Methylomagnum ishizawai: one gene and its partners. The protein of the gene in region 1 interacts with the protein of each later gene in a pairwise test. Links are inferred from orthologs where the notes say so. Each region holds a gene or a part of one and is shown in the gene's direction. Other genes may lie near its edges.

The links.
Region 2: the proteins of K5658_RS18730 (region 1) and K5658_RS02715 interact in binary tests that used the Escherichia coli proteins (3 or more experiments, as listed by UniProt). The link is inferred for Methylomagnum ishizawai from one-to-one orthologs.
Region 3: the proteins of K5658_RS18730 (region 1) and K5658_RS19465 interact in binary tests that used the Escherichia coli proteins (3 or more experiments, as listed by UniProt). The link is inferred for Methylomagnum ishizawai from one-to-one orthologs.

What each region holds. Positions count from the first base shown.
Region 1 is NZ_AP019783.1:4,153,639-4,160,213, forward strand. What follows is about bases 2,712-5,502. They hold K5658_RS18730 (glutamate-5-semialdehyde dehydrogenase), read left to right. Parts: upstream 2,712-3,371; coding sequence 3,372-4,634; downstream 4,635-5,502. Other genes in these bases: holA (DNA polymerase III subunit delta), read left to right, coding at 2,712-3,160; K5658_RS18735 (hypothetical protein), read right to left, coding at 4,642-5,415. In the rest of the region: leuS (leucine--tRNA ligase), read left to right, coding at 1-1,600; K5658_RS18720 (LPS-assembly lipoprotein LptE), read left to right, coding at 1,605-2,129; more of holA, read left to right, coding at 2,126-2,711; nadD (nicotinate-nucleotide adenylyltransferase), read left to right, coding at 5,529-6,173; K5658_RS18745 (PKD domain-containing protein), read left to right, coding at 6,463-6,575. UniProt on the Escherichia coli protein: Catalyzes the NADPH-dependent reduction of L-glutamate 5-phosphate into L-glutamate 5-semialdehyde and phosphate. The product spontaneously undergoes cyclization to form 1-pyrroline-5-carboxylate.
Region 2 is NZ_AP019783.1:619,693-626,456, reverse strand. What follows is about bases 2,158-5,137. They hold K5658_RS02715 (LytR/AlgR family response regulator transcription factor), read left to right. Parts: upstream 2,158-3,258; coding sequence 3,259-4,017; downstream 4,018-5,137. Other genes in these bases: K5658_RS02700 (GFA family protein), read left to right, coding at 5,100-5,137; K5658_RS02705 (hypothetical protein), read left to right, coding at 4,587-4,976; K5658_RS02710 (DUF3124 domain-containing protein), read left to right, coding at 4,050-4,526; K5658_RS02720 (sensor histidine kinase), read left to right, coding at 2,223-3,278. Also shown: K5658_RS02730 (PAS domain S-box protein), read right to left, coding at 1-1,168; K5658_RS02725 (thiopurine S-methyltransferase), read left to right, coding at 1,460-2,119; more of K5658_RS02700, read left to right, coding at 5,138-5,528; K5658_RS02695 (hypothetical protein), read right to left, coding at 5,545-6,039; K5658_RS02690 (23S rRNA (adenine(2030)-N(6))-methyltransferase RlmJ), read left to right, coding at 6,168-6,764. UniProt on the Escherichia coli protein: Member of the two-component regulatory system BtsS/BtsR, which is part of a nutrient-sensing regulatory network composed of BtsS/BtsR, the low-affinity pyruvate signaling system YpdA/YpdB and their respective target proteins, BtsT and YhjX.
Region 3 is NZ_AP019783.1:4,310,686-4,317,304, forward strand. The notes cover bases 1,906-4,740. They hold K5658_RS19465 (sulfate/molybdate ABC transporter ATP-binding protein), read left to right. Parts: upstream 1,906-2,696; coding sequence 2,697-3,785; downstream 3,786-4,740. Other genes in these bases: cysW (sulfate ABC transporter permease subunit CysW), read left to right, coding at 1,906-2,661; K5658_RS19470 (cupin domain-containing protein), read left to right, coding at 3,845-4,120; K5658_RS19475 (hypothetical protein), read right to left, coding at 4,231-4,524; K5658_RS19480 (REP-associated tyrosine transposase), read right to left, coding at 4,571-4,740. Also shown: K5658_RS19445 (RBBP9/YdeN family alpha/beta hydrolase), read left to right, coding at 1-33; K5658_RS19450 (roadblock/LC7 domain-containing protein), read left to right, coding at 337-714; sulfate ABC transporter permease subunit CysT, read left to right, coding at 947-1,765; more of cysW, read left to right, coding at 1,792-1,905; more of K5658_RS19480, read right to left, coding at 4,741-5,101; K5658_RS19485 (transposase family protein), read right to left, coding at 5,314-5,694; K5658_RS19490 (helix-turn-helix domain-containing protein), read right to left, coding at 5,724-6,209; K5658_RS19495 (IS630 family transposase), read left to right, coding at 6,350-6,619. UniProt on the Escherichia coli protein: Part of the ABC transporter complex CysAWTP involved in sulfate/thiosulfate import. Responsible for energy coupling to the transport system.

The sequences.
Region 1 (6,575 bases):
CGCGGTGATGGCGGTCCCGGCCCACGACGAGCGCGATTTCCATTTCGCCCACAAGTACGGCCTGCCGATCCAGCAGGTCATCGGGCACAAGGACGGCGGCGCGGAATTCAACGTCGAGGCTTGGCAGGATTGGTACGGCGATAAATCCGTGGCTGTTTGCGTCAATTCCGGCCCCTACGACGGCCTCGCCTACAACGAAGCGGTGGACGCTATCGCCGCCGACCTCAAGGCCAAAGGCTTGGGCGAGAAGCAAGTGAACTTCCGCCTGCGCGACTGGGGCGTCTCCCGCCAGCGCTATTGGGGCTGCCCGGTGCCGGTCATCTATTGCGACGACTGCGGCACGGTGCCGGTCCCGGACGACCAACTGCCGGTGGAACTGCCCAAGGGCGTGGAGATTACCGGCATCGGCTCGCCCCTGGCCCGGCTGGAATCCTTCGTCCACGTCGATTGCCCGAAGTGCGGCAAACCCGCCCGGCGCGAAACCGACACCTTCGACACCTTCATGGAATCGTCCTGGTATTTCGCCCGCTACGCCTGCGCCGACAATGGCGAGGCCATGCTCGACGAGCGGGCCAATTATTGGCTGCCGGTGGACCAATACATCGGCGGCATCGAACACGCCATCCTGCACCTGCTGTATTCGCGCTTCTATCACAAACTGCTGCGCGACGCCGGGCTGGTGCAATGCGACGAACCCTTCGCCAACCTGTTGACCCAAGGCATGGTCGTGGCCCCGACCTTCTACCGTGAAGAACACGGCAAGAAAGCCTATGTCGGCCCGACCGAGGTCGATGTCAGCACCGACGACAAAGGCCGCATCACCGGGGCCACGCTGAAAGCCGACGGCGCTCCCGTCCTGGTCGGCGGCACCGAGAAGATGTCGAAATCCAAGAACAACGGCGTCGATCCCGAGCATCTGGTCCAGCGCTACGGCGCGGACACCGTGCGCCTGTTCACCATGTTCGCGGCCCCGCCCGAGCAATCGCTGGAATGGTCGGATTCCGGGGTGGAAGGCGCGTACCGCTTCTTGCGGCGCTTGTGGCGGCAGGTCGCGGCCCATGTCAACGAAGGCCCGGCCCCGGCTTTGGACCAAACCACGCTGGACGAAGGCCAAAAAACCCTGCGCCGCCAAGTCCACGAAACCCTGCGCAAAGTCACCGACGACATGGGGCGGCGTTTCACCTTCAACACCGCCATCGCGGCCAATATGGAACTCCTGAACGCGCTCGCCAAATTCGAGGATTCGAGCCCGCAAGGCCGCGCCCTGCGCCAGGAAGCCCTGGAACTGGTGGCGCTGATGCTCGCGCCCATCGTGCCGCATATCGCCGAACATCTGTGGGCCGAACTCGGCCACGCCGACACCATCGCCACCGCGCCCTGGCCGCAATGGGATGATTCCGCCCTGGTCCAGGACAGCCTCGAATACGTGGTCCAGGTCAACGGCAAGCTGCGCGGCAAGATCACCGTGGCGGTGGACGCGCCGAACGAAGCCATCCAAGCCGCCGCCCTGGCCGACGCCAACGTCCAGCGCTTCACCGAGGGCAAGCCGCCCAAGAAGGTCGTGGTGGTCCCGAAGAAGCTGGTCAACATCGTGGTATAGGCCCATGGCACGACGGCTCCGCCTCGCCGCTCCGCTCTCCGCCGCCCTGGCGCTGGCCGCTTGCGGCTGGCACCTGCGCGGCGAAATGCCGGGCACCAAGCTCGAAAACACGCTCTACCTCTCCGGCATCACCAACAAGAACCCGTTCTATGGCGACTTCAACCAGACGCTGAACAACCTCGGCGGCGCGTTGGCCCCGACGCCGGGACTCGCCAGCGCGGTCGTCCATATCACCTCGGCCGCCCACACCCGCCGCCCCATCACCCTGAGCCAGCAAGGCCGCGCCAACACCTTCGACCTGACCTACCGGGTCGTCTACGATGTCCGCAGCCCCAAGGGCGAAATCCTGATCCCGCAACAGGAACTCGAAATCCGCCGCGACTACTTCAACGACCAGACCACGCCGCTGGGCCAGGGCTACGAAGAAGACATGTACCGCCAGGAAATGCAGAAGGAAGCCGCCCGGACCCTGCTGCGGCAGGTGTCCTACACCCTCCGGCAGCAGCGCAAAACGGCGAACCCGACGTGAAACTCTATCCCGAACAGTTGGAGGAACACCTCAAGCGCAAGCTGCTGCCGATCTACCTCCTGAGCGGCGACGAGCCCCTGCAATTGACCGAGGCCGCCGACGCCCTGCGCCAAGCCGCCAAGGCCCAGGGCTATGCCGACCGGGAATTGTTCTACGCCGACGCCGGTTTCGATTGGGCCTTGCTGCGGGAGGCCACCGACGCCTTTTCCTTGTTCGGCGAGCGGCGCTTGCTCGACCTCCGCATCCCCGCCAAACCGGACAAGAACGCCAGCGCCGCCCTGCTGCGCTACGCCGAGCGCCCGCCGGAAGACGCCATCCTGGTCGTCAGCACCGCCAAGCTGGCCGCCGCCGACCAGAAGGCCAAGTGGTGCCAAGCCATCGACAAGATCGGCGCGGTGATGCAGGTCTGGCCGTTGGAAGGCGAAAAACTCCTGCGCTGGCTGGACCGCCGCCTCAGTACGCGGGGACTCTTGGCCGACCACTCCGGGCTGCGCCTCATCGCCGTCCGCACCGAGGGCAACCTGCTCGCCGCCGCCCAGGAAATCGAGAAACTGCACATCCTGCATGGCCGGGGCAAGCTGACCGACGAGCAGATCGTCCAGGCGGTGGCGAACAGCGCCCGCTACGATGTGTTCGACCTGGCCGAGGAAGTCCTGCGCGGACAGGCCGGAAAAGCCTACCGGGTGCTGATGGGGCTCAAGGCCGAAGGCGTGGCCCCCGCCGTGGCGCTGTGGGCGCTGGGCCGGGATATCCGTCTGGTCGCGGCCCTGCTGCGGGAAGTCGCGGGCGGAACTTCCCAGGACTCGGCCTATGCCAAGCTCAAGGTCTGGGACAACCGCAAGGAAACCCTGGGACTGGCCCTGCGGCGGCTGGACCGGAACACGGTGCATCGCGCCTTGTTGTTGGCGGCGGAGGCCGACCGGGTCATCAAGGGCGCTGGCGTGGGGGAGGCCTGGGAGGCATTGTTGGCGGTGTGCCTGTGTGTGGCGGCCCCGCCTGGGAAAGCGGTTTCGGATCGGCTCCACTCATAATCCGGCATAGGAGTTAATTCCATGGGGCACATATTCATCGCAGGCAGCCATCGGGCTTCGTATCGCGGCTTTGGAAACCAATGGATGGTCCGTTCCAGAGGAAAACCTATGACGCCTCGTCGAGCGCGGCGAATCAAACTGCCCCGGATTTCCAGCACAACGACATCCGTATACCCTTGAATCCATCGAGCAATAATCCCACCCTCCAGCCATGACCGAATCCATCCAAACCTATATCGAAACCATCGGCCACAACGCCCGCGCCGCTTCCCGCCTGATCGGCCGGGCCGAAACCGCCGCCAAGAACCGCGCCCTCATCGCCATCGCCGCCACCTTGGAAGCCGAAGCCGGGTTCCTCATCGCCGAGAACCAAAAAGACCTCGCCGCGGGCCGCCGGAACGGCCTCGACAGCGCCATGCTCGACCGCCTCGACATCAACGAAAAGCGCGTCAAAACCATGGCCGAGGGCCTCCGCGAAATCGCCGCCCTGCCCGACCCGGTGGGCGAAATCACCGGACTGACCTACCGGCCTTCCGGCATCCAGGTCGGGAAAATGCGGGTGCCGCTGGGCGTCATCGGCATCATCTACGAATCGCGCCCCAACGTCACCGCCGACGCCGCCGCGCTCTGCCTCAAATCCGGCAACGCCTGCATCCTGCGCGGCGGCTCCGAGGCCATCCATTCCAACAAGGCCATCGCCGCCTGCATCCGCCAAGGGCTGGAAACCGCCGGGCTTCCCGCCGACGCCGTGCAACTGATCGAAACCACCGACCGGGCCGCCGTGGGCGCGATGCTGCGGCTGGAACACGCCATCGACGTGATCGTGCCGCGTGGCGGCAAGGGCTTGATCCAGCGCATCATGGAGGAATCCCGCATCCCCATCCTCAAGCACCTGGACGGCATCTGCCATGTCTACATCGACGACCGCTGCGACCCCGACAAGGCCATCAGGATCGCCCTGAACGCCAAAACCCAGCGCTATGGCGTCTGCAACGCCATGGAAACCCTGCTCATCGCCGAGGGCGTCGCGCCCAGCCTGCTGCCGGCACTGGCCGCGGAATTGCGCGGGAAAGGCGTGGAACTGCGCGGCTGCCCGCGCACCCGCGGGCTGATCGAGGACTGCATCCCGGCGACGGAGGAAGATTGGGACACCGAATACCTCGCGCCCATCCTCTCGATCCGGGTGGTGGCGGATTTAGACGCGGCGATGGACCACATCGCCCGCCATAGCTCCCGGCACACCGAGGCCATCGTCACCGAGGACTATGGCCGCGCCCGCCGCTTCCTGCGGGAAGTGGATTCGAGTTCGGTGATGGTGAACGCCTCGACCCGCTTCGCCGACGGCTTCGAGTACGGCCTGGGCGCGGAGATCGGCATTTCCACCGACAAGTTGCACGCCCGGGGGCCGGTGGGCTTGGAGGGGTTGACCACGCTGAAGTTCGTGGTGCTGGGCGACGGCCACGTCCGGGCCTGAGCCGCGCTCAATGGAACAGGTAGCGGATGCCGGTTTCGGCCTTCCAGCCCATCCGCTCGTCGCGCCCGATGCCGAACAGATGGTCGCCGCCCCGCATCCAGAGTTCCACCCCCGGCGCGACCACCTTGCCGACCTCGCCCTCCAGGAACAGGCTGGCCTGGTCGCTTTCCTCGTGGTTGAGCGCGACGCCGGGGGTCAACAGCAGCCAATAGCCGCCGGGGAAGTTATACAGCCCGCCCGATTGGATCAAGGATTCGCTGATCGGCGGTTTGTCCCGGCCATCGCCGAAGGAGCCGGTGTATTTGTACATGGCCCACACCAGCAGCCGCCGATTGGGCCAATAGGTCAGGGCCATGTTGGGCACGACCTGGTTCCAACCCGCCCCCAGCGTCCCATGGCTGGCGGTGTCGAACCACAGGTCCACCCCGGTGATCCAGGCCATGGATTCGCCGAAGGTGAGCTTGTTCCGCCCGCCCATGGCTATGTCGCCGATCCCGGATTGGGTGCCGGTGGTTTCGTCGCCACCGAAGGCCACCGGCAGTTGCACCCCGACCGCCATTTTTTCGTTGAACGCGTAATCGCCCCGGAAATACAACTGGTTCAGATACTCCCCGGCGGGCAGGTCCAGGTATTCGTAGCGGAGTTCGAGGCGGCTGACCATTTCCTGGGGATTGGAGCCTTTGGTCCGCCGGTTGTCCGGGGATTCGTCGGCCAGCGCGGAAAGCGGCGGGCCCGACCAACCCAACAGCGTAGCGACACACCCCACACGGATGAGTTTCATGGCATTCCCCCCTATTAATATCGCGAATGATTTAGTTAGGCATGGAACTATAGATTAACCAGGCCCACGCGGAAATTTGCCGCCCCACCCATCCCAGCCTTTGCGAACCCCCCATGATCGGCATCTACGGCGGCACTTTCGACCCCATCCATTACGGCCACCTCCGCACCGCGCTGGAAGCCAAGGAAATCCTGGGCCTGGACCAGATCCGCCTGGTACCCTGCCAAATCCCGCCGCACCGGGACACGCCGGGCGCGACCCCGGCGCAGCGCCTCGCCCTGCTGGAAGCCGCGCTCGCCGACGCCGAACCTGGCTTCCGCATCGATACCCGCGAACTGGAACGGCCCGGCCCCTCGTACATGGTCGATACCCTGGCCTCGATCCGGGCCGAGATCGGGGCCGGGAAACCCTTGTGCCTGATCCTCGGGCTGGACGCTTTCCTCCAACTGCACCGCTGGCACCGCTGGCGGGATTTGCCCGGCCTCGCCCATATCGCGGTGATGCGGCGGCCCGGCGCCGAACCCGATTTCCCCGGCGAACTGCGGGCCTGGCTGGACCAACGCCTCGTGCCAGAACCCAGGCCGCTCAGGGAGCGGGCTTGTGGCGGAGTCCATTTCATCGAGGTCTCGCAATTGGAGATTTCGGCGACCCGCATCCGCGCCGCCCTCGCCCAAGGACTGAGCGCCCGTTATTTGCTGCCCGACGCGGTGCTGCGCTCGATCCAGACGCTGGGACTCTACCGGCCCCCCGCCCCTTAAACCGGGCGGGCGGCATCCACCCCCGCGGGTTCCAAGCCCCCGATAGCGCTTGTGCAATTCCACCATCCCGCCGTGCCCGCGCCTCCCGCCGGGCGGCGGACCACTGATTCCATTGGGATTTTTTATTCCGGGGCGGACGGCACGCCTTCTGCTAACCTCGATCCGCACACCCCTTGGGTGTGTCGTTTGTTCATGCTTGCCGGTCCAGGCTTCCCCCAGCTTGGACCGGCTTTTTTTGGCGCGGGCCTCCCGGCCCACGAGTTCGATTCCACTCCCAGGAGGAAAGCCCATGCCCCGGCAATGCCATCGCTTCCATTCCCTGCCCGCCCTCGTCGGACTCTGCGCGAGCCTGGCCTGGCCCGGCGCGGGCTGGTCCCAAACAGCCCGGAAACCCGCCCTGGG
Region 2 (6,764 bases), 3.5 Mb from region 1 along the record:
AGCCCAGGGTGCTGTTCCAGGAGGCGCTGAGTTCGCGGAAATAGCCGTCCAGGCCGGCGATGCAAAGGAGATCGGGCGATAGCGCGAAGAAATGTTCGTGCCAGATTTGCATGTGGCGGGATTCGGTGATTTCGGTGCAGGTGCCGATATAGCCGGCCACCGCGCCGGTGTCGTCGCGCTCGGGGCGGGCCTCGGCGATGACCCAGGCGATGCCGCCATCGGCCCGCAGCAAGCGGTATTCCTCCCGGAACTCGCCGTCCGCCGCCAACGCCCCGGCCCAATTCGCCAGCACCCGCCCGCAGTCCTCGGGGTGGGGGTCGCCCAGCCAATCCAGCCCCGCGGGCGGGGTGTCGCCGGCCCGGCCCGTCATCTGCGCCAGCCGCTCGTTGACATAGACGCAATCCCCTCCGGCATCGCAACGGAAAATGCCGACCGGGGAGAATTGGGCCAGGTGGCGGAAGGTGCGCGCGCTCTCGGCGAGGCGCTGGGCGGAATTCCGCAGGTTCTCGGCCAGTTGCGCCGAGCGTTGCTGGGACCGCGCCAGCGAGAAGCCCCCCAGGAGGAAGGCGGGCAGGAAGCCGAGTCCCGCCGCGATCAAGGTGCCCAGGCGGTCCAGGCTGTGGGCCAGCTTGGCATCCTGGCGGGTGGCTTGGTCGTCCATGTGGGTTTGGAGCCGGGCGATGGCCGCGCCGAGCGGGTCCCGGTCCGGCACGCCCACCCGCTGGGCGAGTTCGGGCGGCGGGAGTCCGCGGTTTTCCGGCAGGCCCGAGCGGCGGTGGCGGGCGGCGTACTGGTCCACGCCGATGCGGAGTTGGTCCAGGTCGGCGCGTTCCTCCGCATCGGGCTTGAGCCGGTCGTAGCCGTCGATGGCGGCGTAGAGCGCTTGCAAGGCGGCCCCGGCCCGGTCGTAATCGCCGGGATCGCGGTGGAGGATCCACTCCTTGAAGTGGTGGACGAACCCCCCGTAATCCCAGGCGGTGCGGATTTTCTCCAACTGCCGGGCGGCGCGCAGGGCGTTGTGGTGATAGTCGTACCAATCCTGGCCGAGCCGGGAAACCCAGGTGTGGCTCAGCAGGGCGAAGACGGCGAAGGCCAGCGCGATGACCAGGGCGATGCCCAGGGTCGGGCGGCAAGTCTCCAAGGTTGGGGGATGGGGTGGGGGTGGCATGGCGGGTGAGCGGGCTATTGGCATGGGAAGCGGGTGGACCTGCGCGGCGGAACGGCCATCGGCCTGGGCCGGTAGCCGCGAGCTTATAACCAAAGGGGTCGGTTTTATATATATTAGCGGTTTAAGCGGATTTGGCTTTTGATATTCCTCGGATCGAAGCGCGGCACTGGTTTTGGAAGTTTTGAATATGAAACAGTTCCCACGGGGGTTTTGTATTATTGCTCGGCACAGTAAGCTGAAACTTGCTGCCGATACGCCCCGTCCGTCCCCCGAACTTTGGAGATCAACCCCATGGACCCACAATTCTGGCTAGACCGCTGGCAAAACCAGGAAATCGGCTTCCATCTCGACGGCGTCAACCCCTTGTTGGAACGCCATTGGTCCGCCCTGGACGCCCCGGCGGGGTGTGCCGTGTTCGTGCCCCTGTGCGGCAAGAGCCTGGACCTCGTGTATCTGCGGCGCTTGGGCCATCCCGTGGTGGGGGTGGAACTCAGCGCCCTGGCGGTCGGGCAGTTCTTCGCCGAGAACGGCCTGGAACCCCGCGTCGCCGAGCGCGGCCCGCTGCGGGTGTTCGAGGCCGGGGGCATCACTTTGTACCAGGGCGATTTGTTCGCGCTCACCCCCGCCGACCTGCCCGCCATCGGCGCGGTGTACGACCGCGCCTCGCTGATCGCCCTGCCGCCCGAGCGCCAGCCCGCCTACGCCGAGCATCTACTGGCCCTGGTCCCGGCGGCCGCGCCCATCCTGCTGATCGCCTTGGACTATCCCGCCGGGGAAATGCAGGGACCGCCATTCTCCACCCCGGCGGCGCAGGTCGAACGCCTGTACGGTCCGCGCCGCGCCATCGACGCGCTCGAAGTCCTCGATGCCCTGGCCGATAGTCCGGCGCTCCGGGCGCGGGGCTTGACCGCCCTGGGCGAGACCGCATGGCGCCTGCGCGCCCCCGGTTGAGGCTGTGTCCCGGAACGGGACCGTTCATATTGATTGACAGCCGGCCCATATTTGTTGGAGCCTCCCGCTGTCTGTGTCCACCCCGAGGCCCAAGGCGGCGGAGATGAAAACCCCCGAAGCGTTCCTGCCCGATTTCTGTTCCCTGACCACGGCCTTCATGCTGATCCTGGGCAGTTTGTTGCTGGCCTTCGTGCTGGCCCTGGCCGATTTTTCGCCGCGCTACGATTTCCTCACCGAGGTGGGGCTGCGCGGTTTGTTCATCGCCTGGATCGCCTGGCTGAGCGCGGCCTTGTTGTGCGCGATGCGGCGCTGGCTGGGGGCGTGGCGGGCGTTCCGGGCGGGGGCCGCGGCCTTCGCCACGGTATTGCTGGTGACGCTGGCGGTCGGCGGCGTGGCCCAGGCCGGGCTGGCGCGGATCGGCTATCCCGAGGGCACCGGGCTGGAACCCTGGGCGTTCTATGGGCGCATCCTCGCCATCAGCGCCCTGGTCACCCTGGCTTGGTTGCGCCACCAATATGTGCAATCGCGCTGGCGCTCGCAAATCCGGGCCGAATCCATCGCCCGGCTCGACGCCCTGCAAGCGCGGGTCCAGCCGCATTTTTTGTTCAACAGCCTCAATACCATCGCCAGCCTGATCCGCAAGGAACCGGCCACCGCCGAGGAATTGCTGTTGGATTTGGCCGAGGTGTTCCGGGCCATCCTCAAGAAAACCGGCAAGCTGGTGCCGCTGTCGGAGGAAATCGCCCTGACCCGCCAGTATCTAGGGATAGAACAATACCGGCTGGGACCGAGGCTCAAGGTCGCCTGGGATATGCGGCAGGCGCCGGGCGACGCCTTGCTGCCGCCCCTGAGCCTGCAACCCTTGGTCGAGAACGCCATCCGCTACGGTATCGAACCCGCCCTGAATGGCGGCAAAATCGAAATCCAGGGCCGTTTGGCCCGTGGCAGCTTGGTGCTGAGCATCCTCAACAGCTTGCCGGAAGAGGTGGTCCGCCGCTCCCGGCCCGGCAACGGCGTGGCCCTGGAGAACCTACAGGCCCGTTTGGAAAGCTGTTTCCCCAACCGCGCCCGTTTGTATACCAGCCAAGCCGATGGCCGGTATCAAGTGCGCATCGTCATTCCCTACCAAGGTGCGGGACATGAAAATCCTCCTCGTTGACGACGAACCCTCGGCCCGCGACCGGCTGCGCGGCCTGCTCGCGGAAATCGACCCCGCCACCGAAATCGTCGGCGAGGCCGGCGATGGCGGCGAGGCATTGCGCTTGATCGCCAAGGCCGCGCCCGACCTGGTGTTCCTGGATATCCTGATGCCCCGGCTCGACGGCATCGCCACGGCGCGGGAAATCTCCAAGCTGGCCGAGCCGCCCGCCGTGGTGTTCGCCACCGCCCACGACGATTACGCGGTGGACGCCTTCGAGCTGAGCGCCATCGATTATTTGTTGAAGCCGGTGCGCAAACAGCGCCTGGAAGCCGCCCTGTCCAAGGCCAAGCGCTTCACCGGCGAAGCCTGGAGCAAGCTGGCCGAAGCCCTGCCGCCCGAGCGCCGGCCCGCCCGCAGGCATTTGTGCGTCTACCGCCATGGCGAATTGCGCTTGGTGCCCTTGGCGGCGGTGGCCTATTTCCGGGCCGACAACAAATACACCACGGTGCGCTTCGACGAGGGCGAGGCTTTGCTGGACGATTCGCTGGTGTCCTTGGAACGGGAGTTCGGCGAGAGTTTCATCCGCATCCACCGCAACGCCCTGGTGGCGGTGGACCGGGTCGAGGGTTTGCACAAGCTGCCCGAGGGCGGCATGGGGATGCGTTTGGTCGGCGTGGCGGAATTGTTGGAGGTCAGCCGCCGCCATTTGCCCGGCGTGCGCGAGCGCTTCCGGCAAATCGGCGGTTTGGTGCCGTGATGGTGCGGGTTTTCCCGGTTTTGGAGGTCGCGATGAAGATGCCTAGCTGGTTCCGGCCCGCCGTGGCCTGGGTGGTATTGGCCGCGCCGCTGTCGGCGGGGGCCGAGGCTCCGGCCATGGTGCGGGGGCAGTTGCTGTATGTGCCGGTGTATTCCGAAGTGCCCTATGGCGACAAGGGCTTGAATTTGAATTTGACCGCCACCTTGAGCCTGCGCAACACCGACCGCGGCCATGCCATCCGCTTGAAGCGCATCGATTATTACGGTGCCACCGGGAGTTTGGTGCGCGCCTATCTCCGGCAGGCCGAGACCCTCAGGCCGATGGCGTCCACCGAGGCCATCGTCAAGGAATCGGACCGGAGCGGTGGCATCAGCGCCAGCTTCCTGGTGGAATGGGAAAGCGACGCGCCGGTGTCCGCGCCGGTGGTCGAAGCCTTGATGGTGAACAGCACCTATAACCAGGGCTTGGCGTTCAATAGTCCGGCGCGGGTGTTGGAAGAGCGGCGGTGATCTTGCCGAATCGGTCGGTGGTTCATGGTTTGGATAAACTCTAATTAAAAGGGCGGATTGATGGCAATTTTATTGGTGGGCGCGGTGCTGTGTATGGCCGCATTAATCACGTCGGCGTGGCTGATGACCTTTGCCCGGTGGTTTCCGATAGAGGGCATAGATAAAAAATTCTTGGTCGATTATAAAACCATGATTAGGGCGCACGTCGATTATGCCCTGATGGCGCTGTTTAATTTGGCCTTTTACGGCGCGGGCGTCGATTTGCCCGTGTTCGCGTGCTGGTGTGTGGCGATTGGCGGTTTCGCCAACCCCACGGTTTTTGTCATCGCCGCGTTTGACCCGGATTTTTGGAACAAGACCCACTGGAAGATTTATACGGCAGCCAGTTTTGTGATTACGACCTTGGGTTTTTTGGGGGTTGGCATCGCTTTTCTAAAGCACGTTTTGTGAGGGGTTAAGATAAAACCCTTGGGATGGGAGAAGATAGGCCGCTGGAAAACCCCAATGCCCCGGATTCCGCCGCCATCCATCCGGGTTGGGTCGATGTCTGGTTTAACCGAAAGGAGGTTTTGAATGATCGAAAGAACCGGGCGCTGCCTATGCGGTGCCGTCACCTTCACGCTGGTGGGCGAACCCCTGGCGGTCCGGGTTTGCTGGTGCCGCGATTGCCAGCACCTCGCCGCGAATGGCAGCGTGAACGCCATGGTGCCCGCCGAGGCGCTGGTGGTCGCGGGGACGCTCTCGGCATATACCAAGCAGGCCGATAGCGGCAACACGGTCACACGCCAGTTTTGCCCGGCTTGCGGTACGCAGCTCTTCGCGCAATCCTCAGGCCGGCCCCAATTCCGGGTGGTGCGTATCGGCAACCTGGACGATCCGTCGTCGCTCCGTCCCGGCATGAATATTTGGGCCGCGAGCGCCCCTGGCTGGGCTTGCCTCGACCCGGCGCTGGAGCGGGTGGAACAGCAGCCTACACCGCCGCCACCCCGCCAATCCGCATAACCGGGCGGGTTCCGCCCTACAGCCCCCGGAAAATCCCGAACACCGCGTCCAGCCCCAGCAAACCCGCCGCCATCACCAGCGAATACAACAGCATGAACAGCGCGATGGTTTCGCCCGCCATCAGGCCGGCGGGATAGCCGCTGGGCCGGTGGCGCAGGGCGAAGGCATAAAGCCCCGCCAGGGTCTGCGACACCACGAACAGCGCGAACACCAGCAGGAAGCGCTCCTGGAACCTGAAACCATGGGCGGCCACGTCGCCGACCACGGTCAACAGCATGGGCGTATACAGCGAGCAGGCGGGCAGGGCCAAACCATAGGCCAGCGGCAGGGACAGCCGGAGCCTGTCGGTTTTCAGCGCCGCCCATAGCAAGGCCGGCACCCATAGCAGGTTGAGTCCGAACATCAGGGCGGCCAGGGCCAGCGCGTCCGCCGGGGTGGTGCCGGCGGGGTCGAGCAATAGGGAAATCAGCCGGTGGAGCAGGGGATGGGCTTTGTACAGGAAGGGATTCATGGATATGGGCGCGGTCCAAGCGGAATCGGGGCCGGACGGCGGATCGTCCGCCCCGGCGTTATAATGCGGCGTTTTTTACCACAGGAACCGCGTCGAAAGCGTGTTTCCCCTGTCGCCGACACCCGCCCATGCTCAGTTACCGCCACGCCTTCCATGCCGGCAACCACGCCGATGTCTTCAAACACCTCGCCCTGTGCTGCCTGGTGCGGGCCTTGCTCCACAAGGACAAGCCGTTTTTCTACCTCGACACCCATGCCGGGGCTGGCCGCTACAACCTCCATGCGGAGATGGCCCGCAAGAACCGCGAACACGAAACCGGCATCTCGCGGCTATGGGACGAGCCCAATCCGCCCGCCGGGGTCCGCGAATACCTCGACGCCGTCCGCGCCACCAATCCGGGCCGGGAACTGCGCTGGTATCCGGGTTCGCCGCGCATCGTCCGGCCCTGGCTGCGCGACCCGGACCGCATGGCCCTGTGCGAACTCCATCCCAACGAAGTCCATCTCTTGGAGGCCGAATTCGCGGGCGACCGCCAAGTCCGGGTCGAGCATCTGGACGGCTACCAAGGTTTGAAAGCCCTGCTGCCGCCACCCGAACGCCGTGGCTTGGTCCATATCGACCCGGCCTACGAACTCAAGGACGAGCGCAAGCGCTTGTTGCAAGCGGTGAAGGAAGGCTACAAGCGCTGGGCCACCGGCATCTACGCCATTTGGTATCCGATCCAG
Region 3 (6,619 bases), 160 kb from region 1 along the record:
CGCCCGGCGCAACACCGGATCGCCCAAATCTGAGCCGGGCCGGTGCGGCGCGGCGGGTGGGATGCCGCCCGACCAGCCCGGTTTTCAAGCCTTGCCGACCTGCGCCAAACCCGGCCATCGATTCGCACGGAACTTGCATATTGTAAATTTCCGCACCCGCGCGGCGGCGGCCACCGCCCACCGCGAGGACACCTACCCGTAACCGGCCCGACATCAAGCCGTCAGCCGACAACTGTTAGGGTATCCGCCGGGCCCAAAGGATCGGCACCCCTACCCCACCTTTTATCCCCGGCCTGGATCGACCCTTGTTCACTTGGAACTTCGGAGGATATTCCCATGCTCGCCACGATTCTTAGCGAACTGAACCATCGCTCGGAAGCCATCCTGGTTTCCAGCGTACTGTCGAACGACGGACTGGCGCTGGCCAGCGTCGCCTCGGGCGCGTCTTCCCCCGCCATCGACGAGGACAACCTGGGCGCGATGAGTTCGGCCCTCATGGCCCTGGGCCACAAAACCGCGGTGGAACTGGTGGGCGACCGGCTCGGCCAAGTCCTGGTCGCGGGCAAGGCCGGTTCCGTGCTGATGACCCAGGCCGGTCCCGAAGCCATCCTGACCGTGGTCTGCAAGCCGGAAGCCGAGTCGGGCACCATCCTCGGCCATATGCAGCGGGCGGCCAACGATATCGAAGCCCTGGTCTCGGCCGGCGGCACCTGATCCCCGCCCCAACCGGCGCATGCCCCAGCGCCATCCCGGCCCCGCGACGCCGGTGACACCAGACATCCCTGTTAGGCCCGCGGCGCGGGCCATTTTATTGGCCGTCCCTCCGCTATAACCGGCATTGTTATAACCAAAAAGCATCAAGGTATCGCCACTTATTCTTTCATCGCATAAAAACCGCCTGCTACAGTTCGCCGCATCTACCGCCACCGTCCCCGATACCACCATGCTGAAGCAACGCGGCGTCCTGCCCGGTTTTTCCATCACCCTGGGATTCACGGTGCTATACCTGAGCCTCATCGTGCTGATCCCCCTGTCCGCCACCTTCCTCAAGGCCGGAACGCTGGGCTGGTCCGGCTTCTGGTCGGTCATCACCGAACCCAGGGTCTTGGCTTCCTATAAGCTGACCTTCGGCGCTTCCCTGGCCGGGGCGCTCATCAACGCCGTGTTCGGGCTGTTGGTGGCCTGGGTGCTGGTGCGCTACGACTTCTACGGCAAGAAGCTCATCGACGCCCTGGTGGACCTGCCCTTCGCCCTGCCCACCGCCGTGGCCGGTATTTCGCTGGCGACGCTGTATTCCAACAAGGGCTGGATCGGGAGCCTGACCCAACCCCTGGGCCTCAAGATCGCCTACACCCCGCTGGGCGTGGTCCTCGCCCTGACCTTCATCGGCCTGCCCTTCGTGGTGCGCACGGTGCAGCCGATCCTGGAGGATTTCGAGGCCGAACTGGAAGAAGCCGCCGCCAGCCTGGGCGCGAGCCGCTGGCAGACCTTCCGGCTGGTGATCTTCCCGGCCCTGCTGCCGGCCCTGCTGACCGGCTTCGCCCTGGCCTTCGCCCGGGCGGTGGGCGAATACGGCTCGGTCATCTTCATCGCGGGCAATATCCCCATGGTGTCGGAAATCACCCCCCTGCTCATCATCACCAAGCTGGAGCAATACGACTACGCCGGGGCCACCGCGCTGGCCGTGTCCATGCTGGTGGTTTCCTTCACGCTGCTGCTCGGCATCAACGCCTTGCAGCGCTGGAGCCAACTGCGCCGCACCTGATCCGCCCGTTTCCCGAGGATTCCCCCATGTCCGCGCTCGCCCTGCCCGCTTCCGCCAACCCCGCCGCCCACCGCACCCGGGGCGAACCCGCCTGGGTCCGCTGGCTCCTGACCGCGACCGCCTTGCTGTTCCTGGTCGGCTTTTTGTTCATGCCGCTGGCCGTGGTGTTCAGCCAAGCCCTGGCCAAGGGTTGGTCCACCTATTGGCACGCGCTCGGCGACCGCAACGCCCTCGCCGCCGTCCGCCTGACCCTGATCGCCGCCTTCATCTCCGTGCCCTTGAACCTGGTGTTCGGCATCGCCGCCGCCTGGTGCGTCGCCAAATTCGAGTTCACCGGCAAAAGCCTCCTCATCACCCTGATCGACCTGCCGTTCTCGGTGTCGCCGGTGGTGTCGGGTTTGATCTATGTGCTGTTGTTCGGCTTGCAGGGTTGGATGGGGCCGTGGTTGCAGGACCACGATATCAAGCTGATCTTCGCCGTGCCCGGCATCGTGTTGGCGACGATCTTCGTGACCTTCCCCTTCGTGGCCCGCGAGTTGATCCCCTTGATGCAATCCCAGGGCAGCGAGGAGGAGGAAGCCGCCATCGTGCTGGGCGCTTCCGGCTGGCAGACCTTCTGGCATGTCACCCTGCCCAATATCAAATGGGGCTTGCTGTATGGCGTGATCCTCTGCAACGCCCGCGCGATGGGCGAATTCGGCGCGGTGTCGGTGGTGTCGGGCCATATCCGCGGCTTGACCAACACCATCCCGCTGCACGTCGAAATCCTCTACAACGAATACAACACCGCCGCCGCCTTCGCCGTGGCCTCGCTGCTGGCGCTGCTGGCCTTGGTGACGCTGGCCGCGAAGACCTTCCTGGAATGGCATCTGCGCCACGAAATCCACCGCACCTGAACCACTCCATCCCCTCCCACGGAAAGCCACCGCCCATGAGCATCGAAATCCGCGACATCCAAAAAGCCTTTGGCCGGTTCAAGGCGCTGAAGAACGTCAACCTGCACATCGAGGGCGGCGAACTGGTCGCCCTGCTCGGTCCCTCCGGTTGCGGCAAGACCACCTTGCTGCGCATCATCGCCGGGCTGGAAACCCCGGATGCCGGCGCCATCCTGTTCCACGGCGAGGATGCCACCGACCGCCATGTGCGGGACCGGGAAGTCGGCTTCGTGTTCCAGCACTACGCGCTGTTCCGGCACATGACCGTGTTCGAGAACATCGCCTTCGGCCTTAGGGTGCGGCCCAAGGAGACGCGGCCTTCCGAAGAAGAAATCCGCGCCAAGGTACATCGCTTGCTGGAACTGGTGCAACTCGATTGGCTGGCCGGACGCTATCCGGCCCAGTTGTCGGGCGGCCAGCGCCAACGCATCGCCCTGGCCCGCGCCCTGGCGGTGGAACCCAAGGTGCTGCTGCTGGACGAACCCTTCGGCGCCCTGGACGCCAAGGTCCGCAAGGAACTCCGGCGCTGGCTGCGCCGCCTGCACGACGAATTGCACGTCACCAGCGTGTTCGTGACCCACGACCAGGAGGAGGCGCTGGAAGTGGCCGACCGGGTGGTGGTGCTGAACGAGGGCCGGATCGAACAGATCGGCACGCCCGAGGAGGTCTACGACCATCCCGCCACGCCCTTCGTCTACCAATTCCTGGGCGATGTGAACCTGTTCCATGGCCGGGTCCACGACGGCCACGCCAAGATCGGCGAGGCCCAGCTCGCCTTGCCGGGCGACCCGGAACACCGGGATTCGGCGGTGTTCTACGCCCGCCCGCACGAAATCGACATCCTCCGGGACAACCCCGGCCAGAGCGCCATCCCCGCCACCGTGCTGGATATCCGGCCCCTGGGCGCGACCGTCCGCGTCGAACTGGAACGCGACGACGGCCACGGCATCGTGGAGGTGGAGCTCGCCAGGGACCGCTACAACCGCGAGGAATTGGGCCGGGGCAGCCGGGTTTATCTACAACCCCGCCGCCTGCGGCTGTTCGCCGACCGGGACGGGACCGTCCCCACCGACAAGGCGGCGTAAAGCTCCGTTCAAACAAAACGGCTACAATCCGCGTTCCTCAACCACACCTCGGATCATCCATGAGCGCAATCAGCATCGAACAAAATCTCAGCGAAGCCCGTTTGAAGGAACTGGGCGTTTCCCACTGGCCGATCTGGGAAAAGGAAGTCTCGGAATTCCCGCTGGATTTCGACGAAACCGAAACCGCCTATGTGCTGGAAGGCGAGATCATCGTGACGCCGGTGGGCGGCGAGCCGGTACGGATCGTGCCGGGCGACTTGGTGGTGTTCCCGGAAGGGCTGGAAACCGATTGGCAGGTGGTCAAGCCCTTGCGCAAGCACTACCGCCACGGCTGATCCCGCCGCTTCCGGCTTGGCAATCAAAAAGGCGTCCTGGGGGACGCCTTTTTTGTTTCTGGGGAGGTTGTTGGGCGGAACCGTTCCGCCGAGCCCGCACGCTCCCGGAATCAGGTTCCGAAGGCGTAGTCCGATAACGCGGTCGACGCGGTGCCTTGCAAGGTTCCAACCAGGGTAAGTTCCGTGGCGCTGACCGTGGCGTCGGAAGCAGACGAGACGAACTTGAAAAGGGCGCTGTCCACCCCGTTATCGACGACGAACAATCCGGCGTAGCTCTTGGCGTAGGCGCTGGTCGCGGAACCGATCACCGCCGCCGCGCTGGTCGCCGTGATGGTTCCTACGATATTGCCGGTGACGACGACCAGTTCATTGCTGGGCGCGAACCCTCCGGGGCTAGTCGTCAACTTAGCCCGCGTAGGTCCGATTAGCGACAGCGTAATCGGACGGTTTTCAATCATCGCCCGCCACCGAGATACTCCCATCGCCGCACCAATCCATGGGATAAATATCCTTCTCCACATACCGATGGAATATCGAATAAGGCCATTCCGAAACCCGCCGCACCCAACCGTGCTTGAGCGGGTTCATATGCACGTAATCCACATGGCGTTCATAATCGGCGTCGTCGCGGATCGCATGTTCCCAATAATGCCGCTGCCATACGCCGCGCTCCCCCGCCGCTTGGCGGACTTCGGAACGGCGTTCGGTTTTCGGGAGTGCCCTCGAAAACCCGCTTTTGATCAACCGCCAACGGGTGCTGAAATCGCTGTCCCCCGGCGGCAGGGTCCAAATGCAATGCAGGTGTTCAGGCAAGACAACCCAGGCATTTATTTGGAAAGGGTGGTGGTTCCTCACATTCTTCACCGTGGCACGTAACAAATCGATTTCGCTCACTAGCAAGTTATTACCACGCCTCTGCAACAAGTTCACGGTGAAAAACCAAGTGCCGCCAGGGATGAACGCACGTCGATAATTGGACATATAGGTGCCAGAATTAATCAAGAGACATTATTAAAAACCCAATTGTTACGTAGATTCACAAACTCATGCTGAAATCCGGCATGGCAAACGTCTCAACCATCATCAGATGGCCTATCTGTGAATCAGGATGTGAACCCATAGATTCTGGTTATCTATGGCCGAAGAATGACCGGACTAAAGGCCGATATGACTATTATTCCGTTTCCTGGCGCTCAGTAGGAAACGCGGCGCTGATAACTCCTGAAGTTATGTAGCGCACAGGCCAGTTCCATCACATCGTCGTCGTATCCTGACAAGGTATTACGGAACACGTCCTTCACAATCCGGCAACGTTTCACCCCGGCGATCACATGCTCAACAACGACTCTGATACTGGAAATCAGGCGGTTGTTTTCCTTTTCTTCATCCGTGAGTTCCCCGCCGCGCGGTTTCTTCTTGGGTTGATGGATATTCACCCCTTCCATTTCGTGGCCTTGAAACCCGGTGTCCCGGTAAAGATCGCTGCCTTCCGGCAAGAGGATACCCTCCTCGTCGCAGATTTTCTTATCATGCTTCTTCCCTTCGTGGGTTCCGCTCAACCCCTTGATTTGCATATCTTCCAGACCGGCAACCAGGTTGTTCTTCAGGGTGTGGGCTTTTTTTTACCGCTATAAACTCCCCTTTCCGCATCCGCGTTGGAGGGCCGGACAATACGCCTTTCGGTGCCGTCTATGCCGTAGTCTTGAGGATGTTCCTGGTTGAGTCTTTCCAACATTTCATCGGTTAACCTTGGCGGGACAAAACCGCCTTCCTGCAAGGCAAGTTTGAGTATATGGCTGAACTGATGGATCAGAATATTGGCGGCCCCCTGGCTAATACCAAAGGAATAGGCAATGACTTCCTGGAGCGGGTAGGTTTTCAGGTAGAAAAGGATGAAAAGCAGGCGATCCTCCATGGTTTTCAGCGCATGGGGTCGTCCTCCCTTGCCGGGATTCCTCTCGCTTTGCTTGGTGAACTCGTTCCAATGCCTTCCGAATAAGACGCATAGCTCAGAAAACTCTTGGACCGTCAAACTCGTCAAGCTGAGAAACGTCCTTTCATCTTGTTTTGCAGTTTCGTATGAAAACATATCACGTAATTAAAAATATTTATTTTTATGATACCAACTAAGTTAGTGGTTTTTAATAATGTCTAAGAGACATATAAACTTCCATCGAAACTATTTGTCTAAATAGTTTTTATATAATATAAAAAACCGCGAGGCGCGTCATGAACCTAGATTGGTTGAAGGATGGTAGGAAAATCCCGGATGATGTTATGTACTATATCCGTGTGATGGCCGTTAACGCTATTCGAGTCTTAGGCCATGGCCCAGAGGAAATCGCCAAGGCCTACAATTTCAATCGTCACTGCATATACCGCTGGCTTAACCAATACGACGCAGGCGGTTTCGAGGCTCTGAAAAGCGATATGCCCCCAGGAGCAACCCCTTTGGTCAGTAACGAGATGGACGAATGGCTCAAACATGTCGTTCTTAGC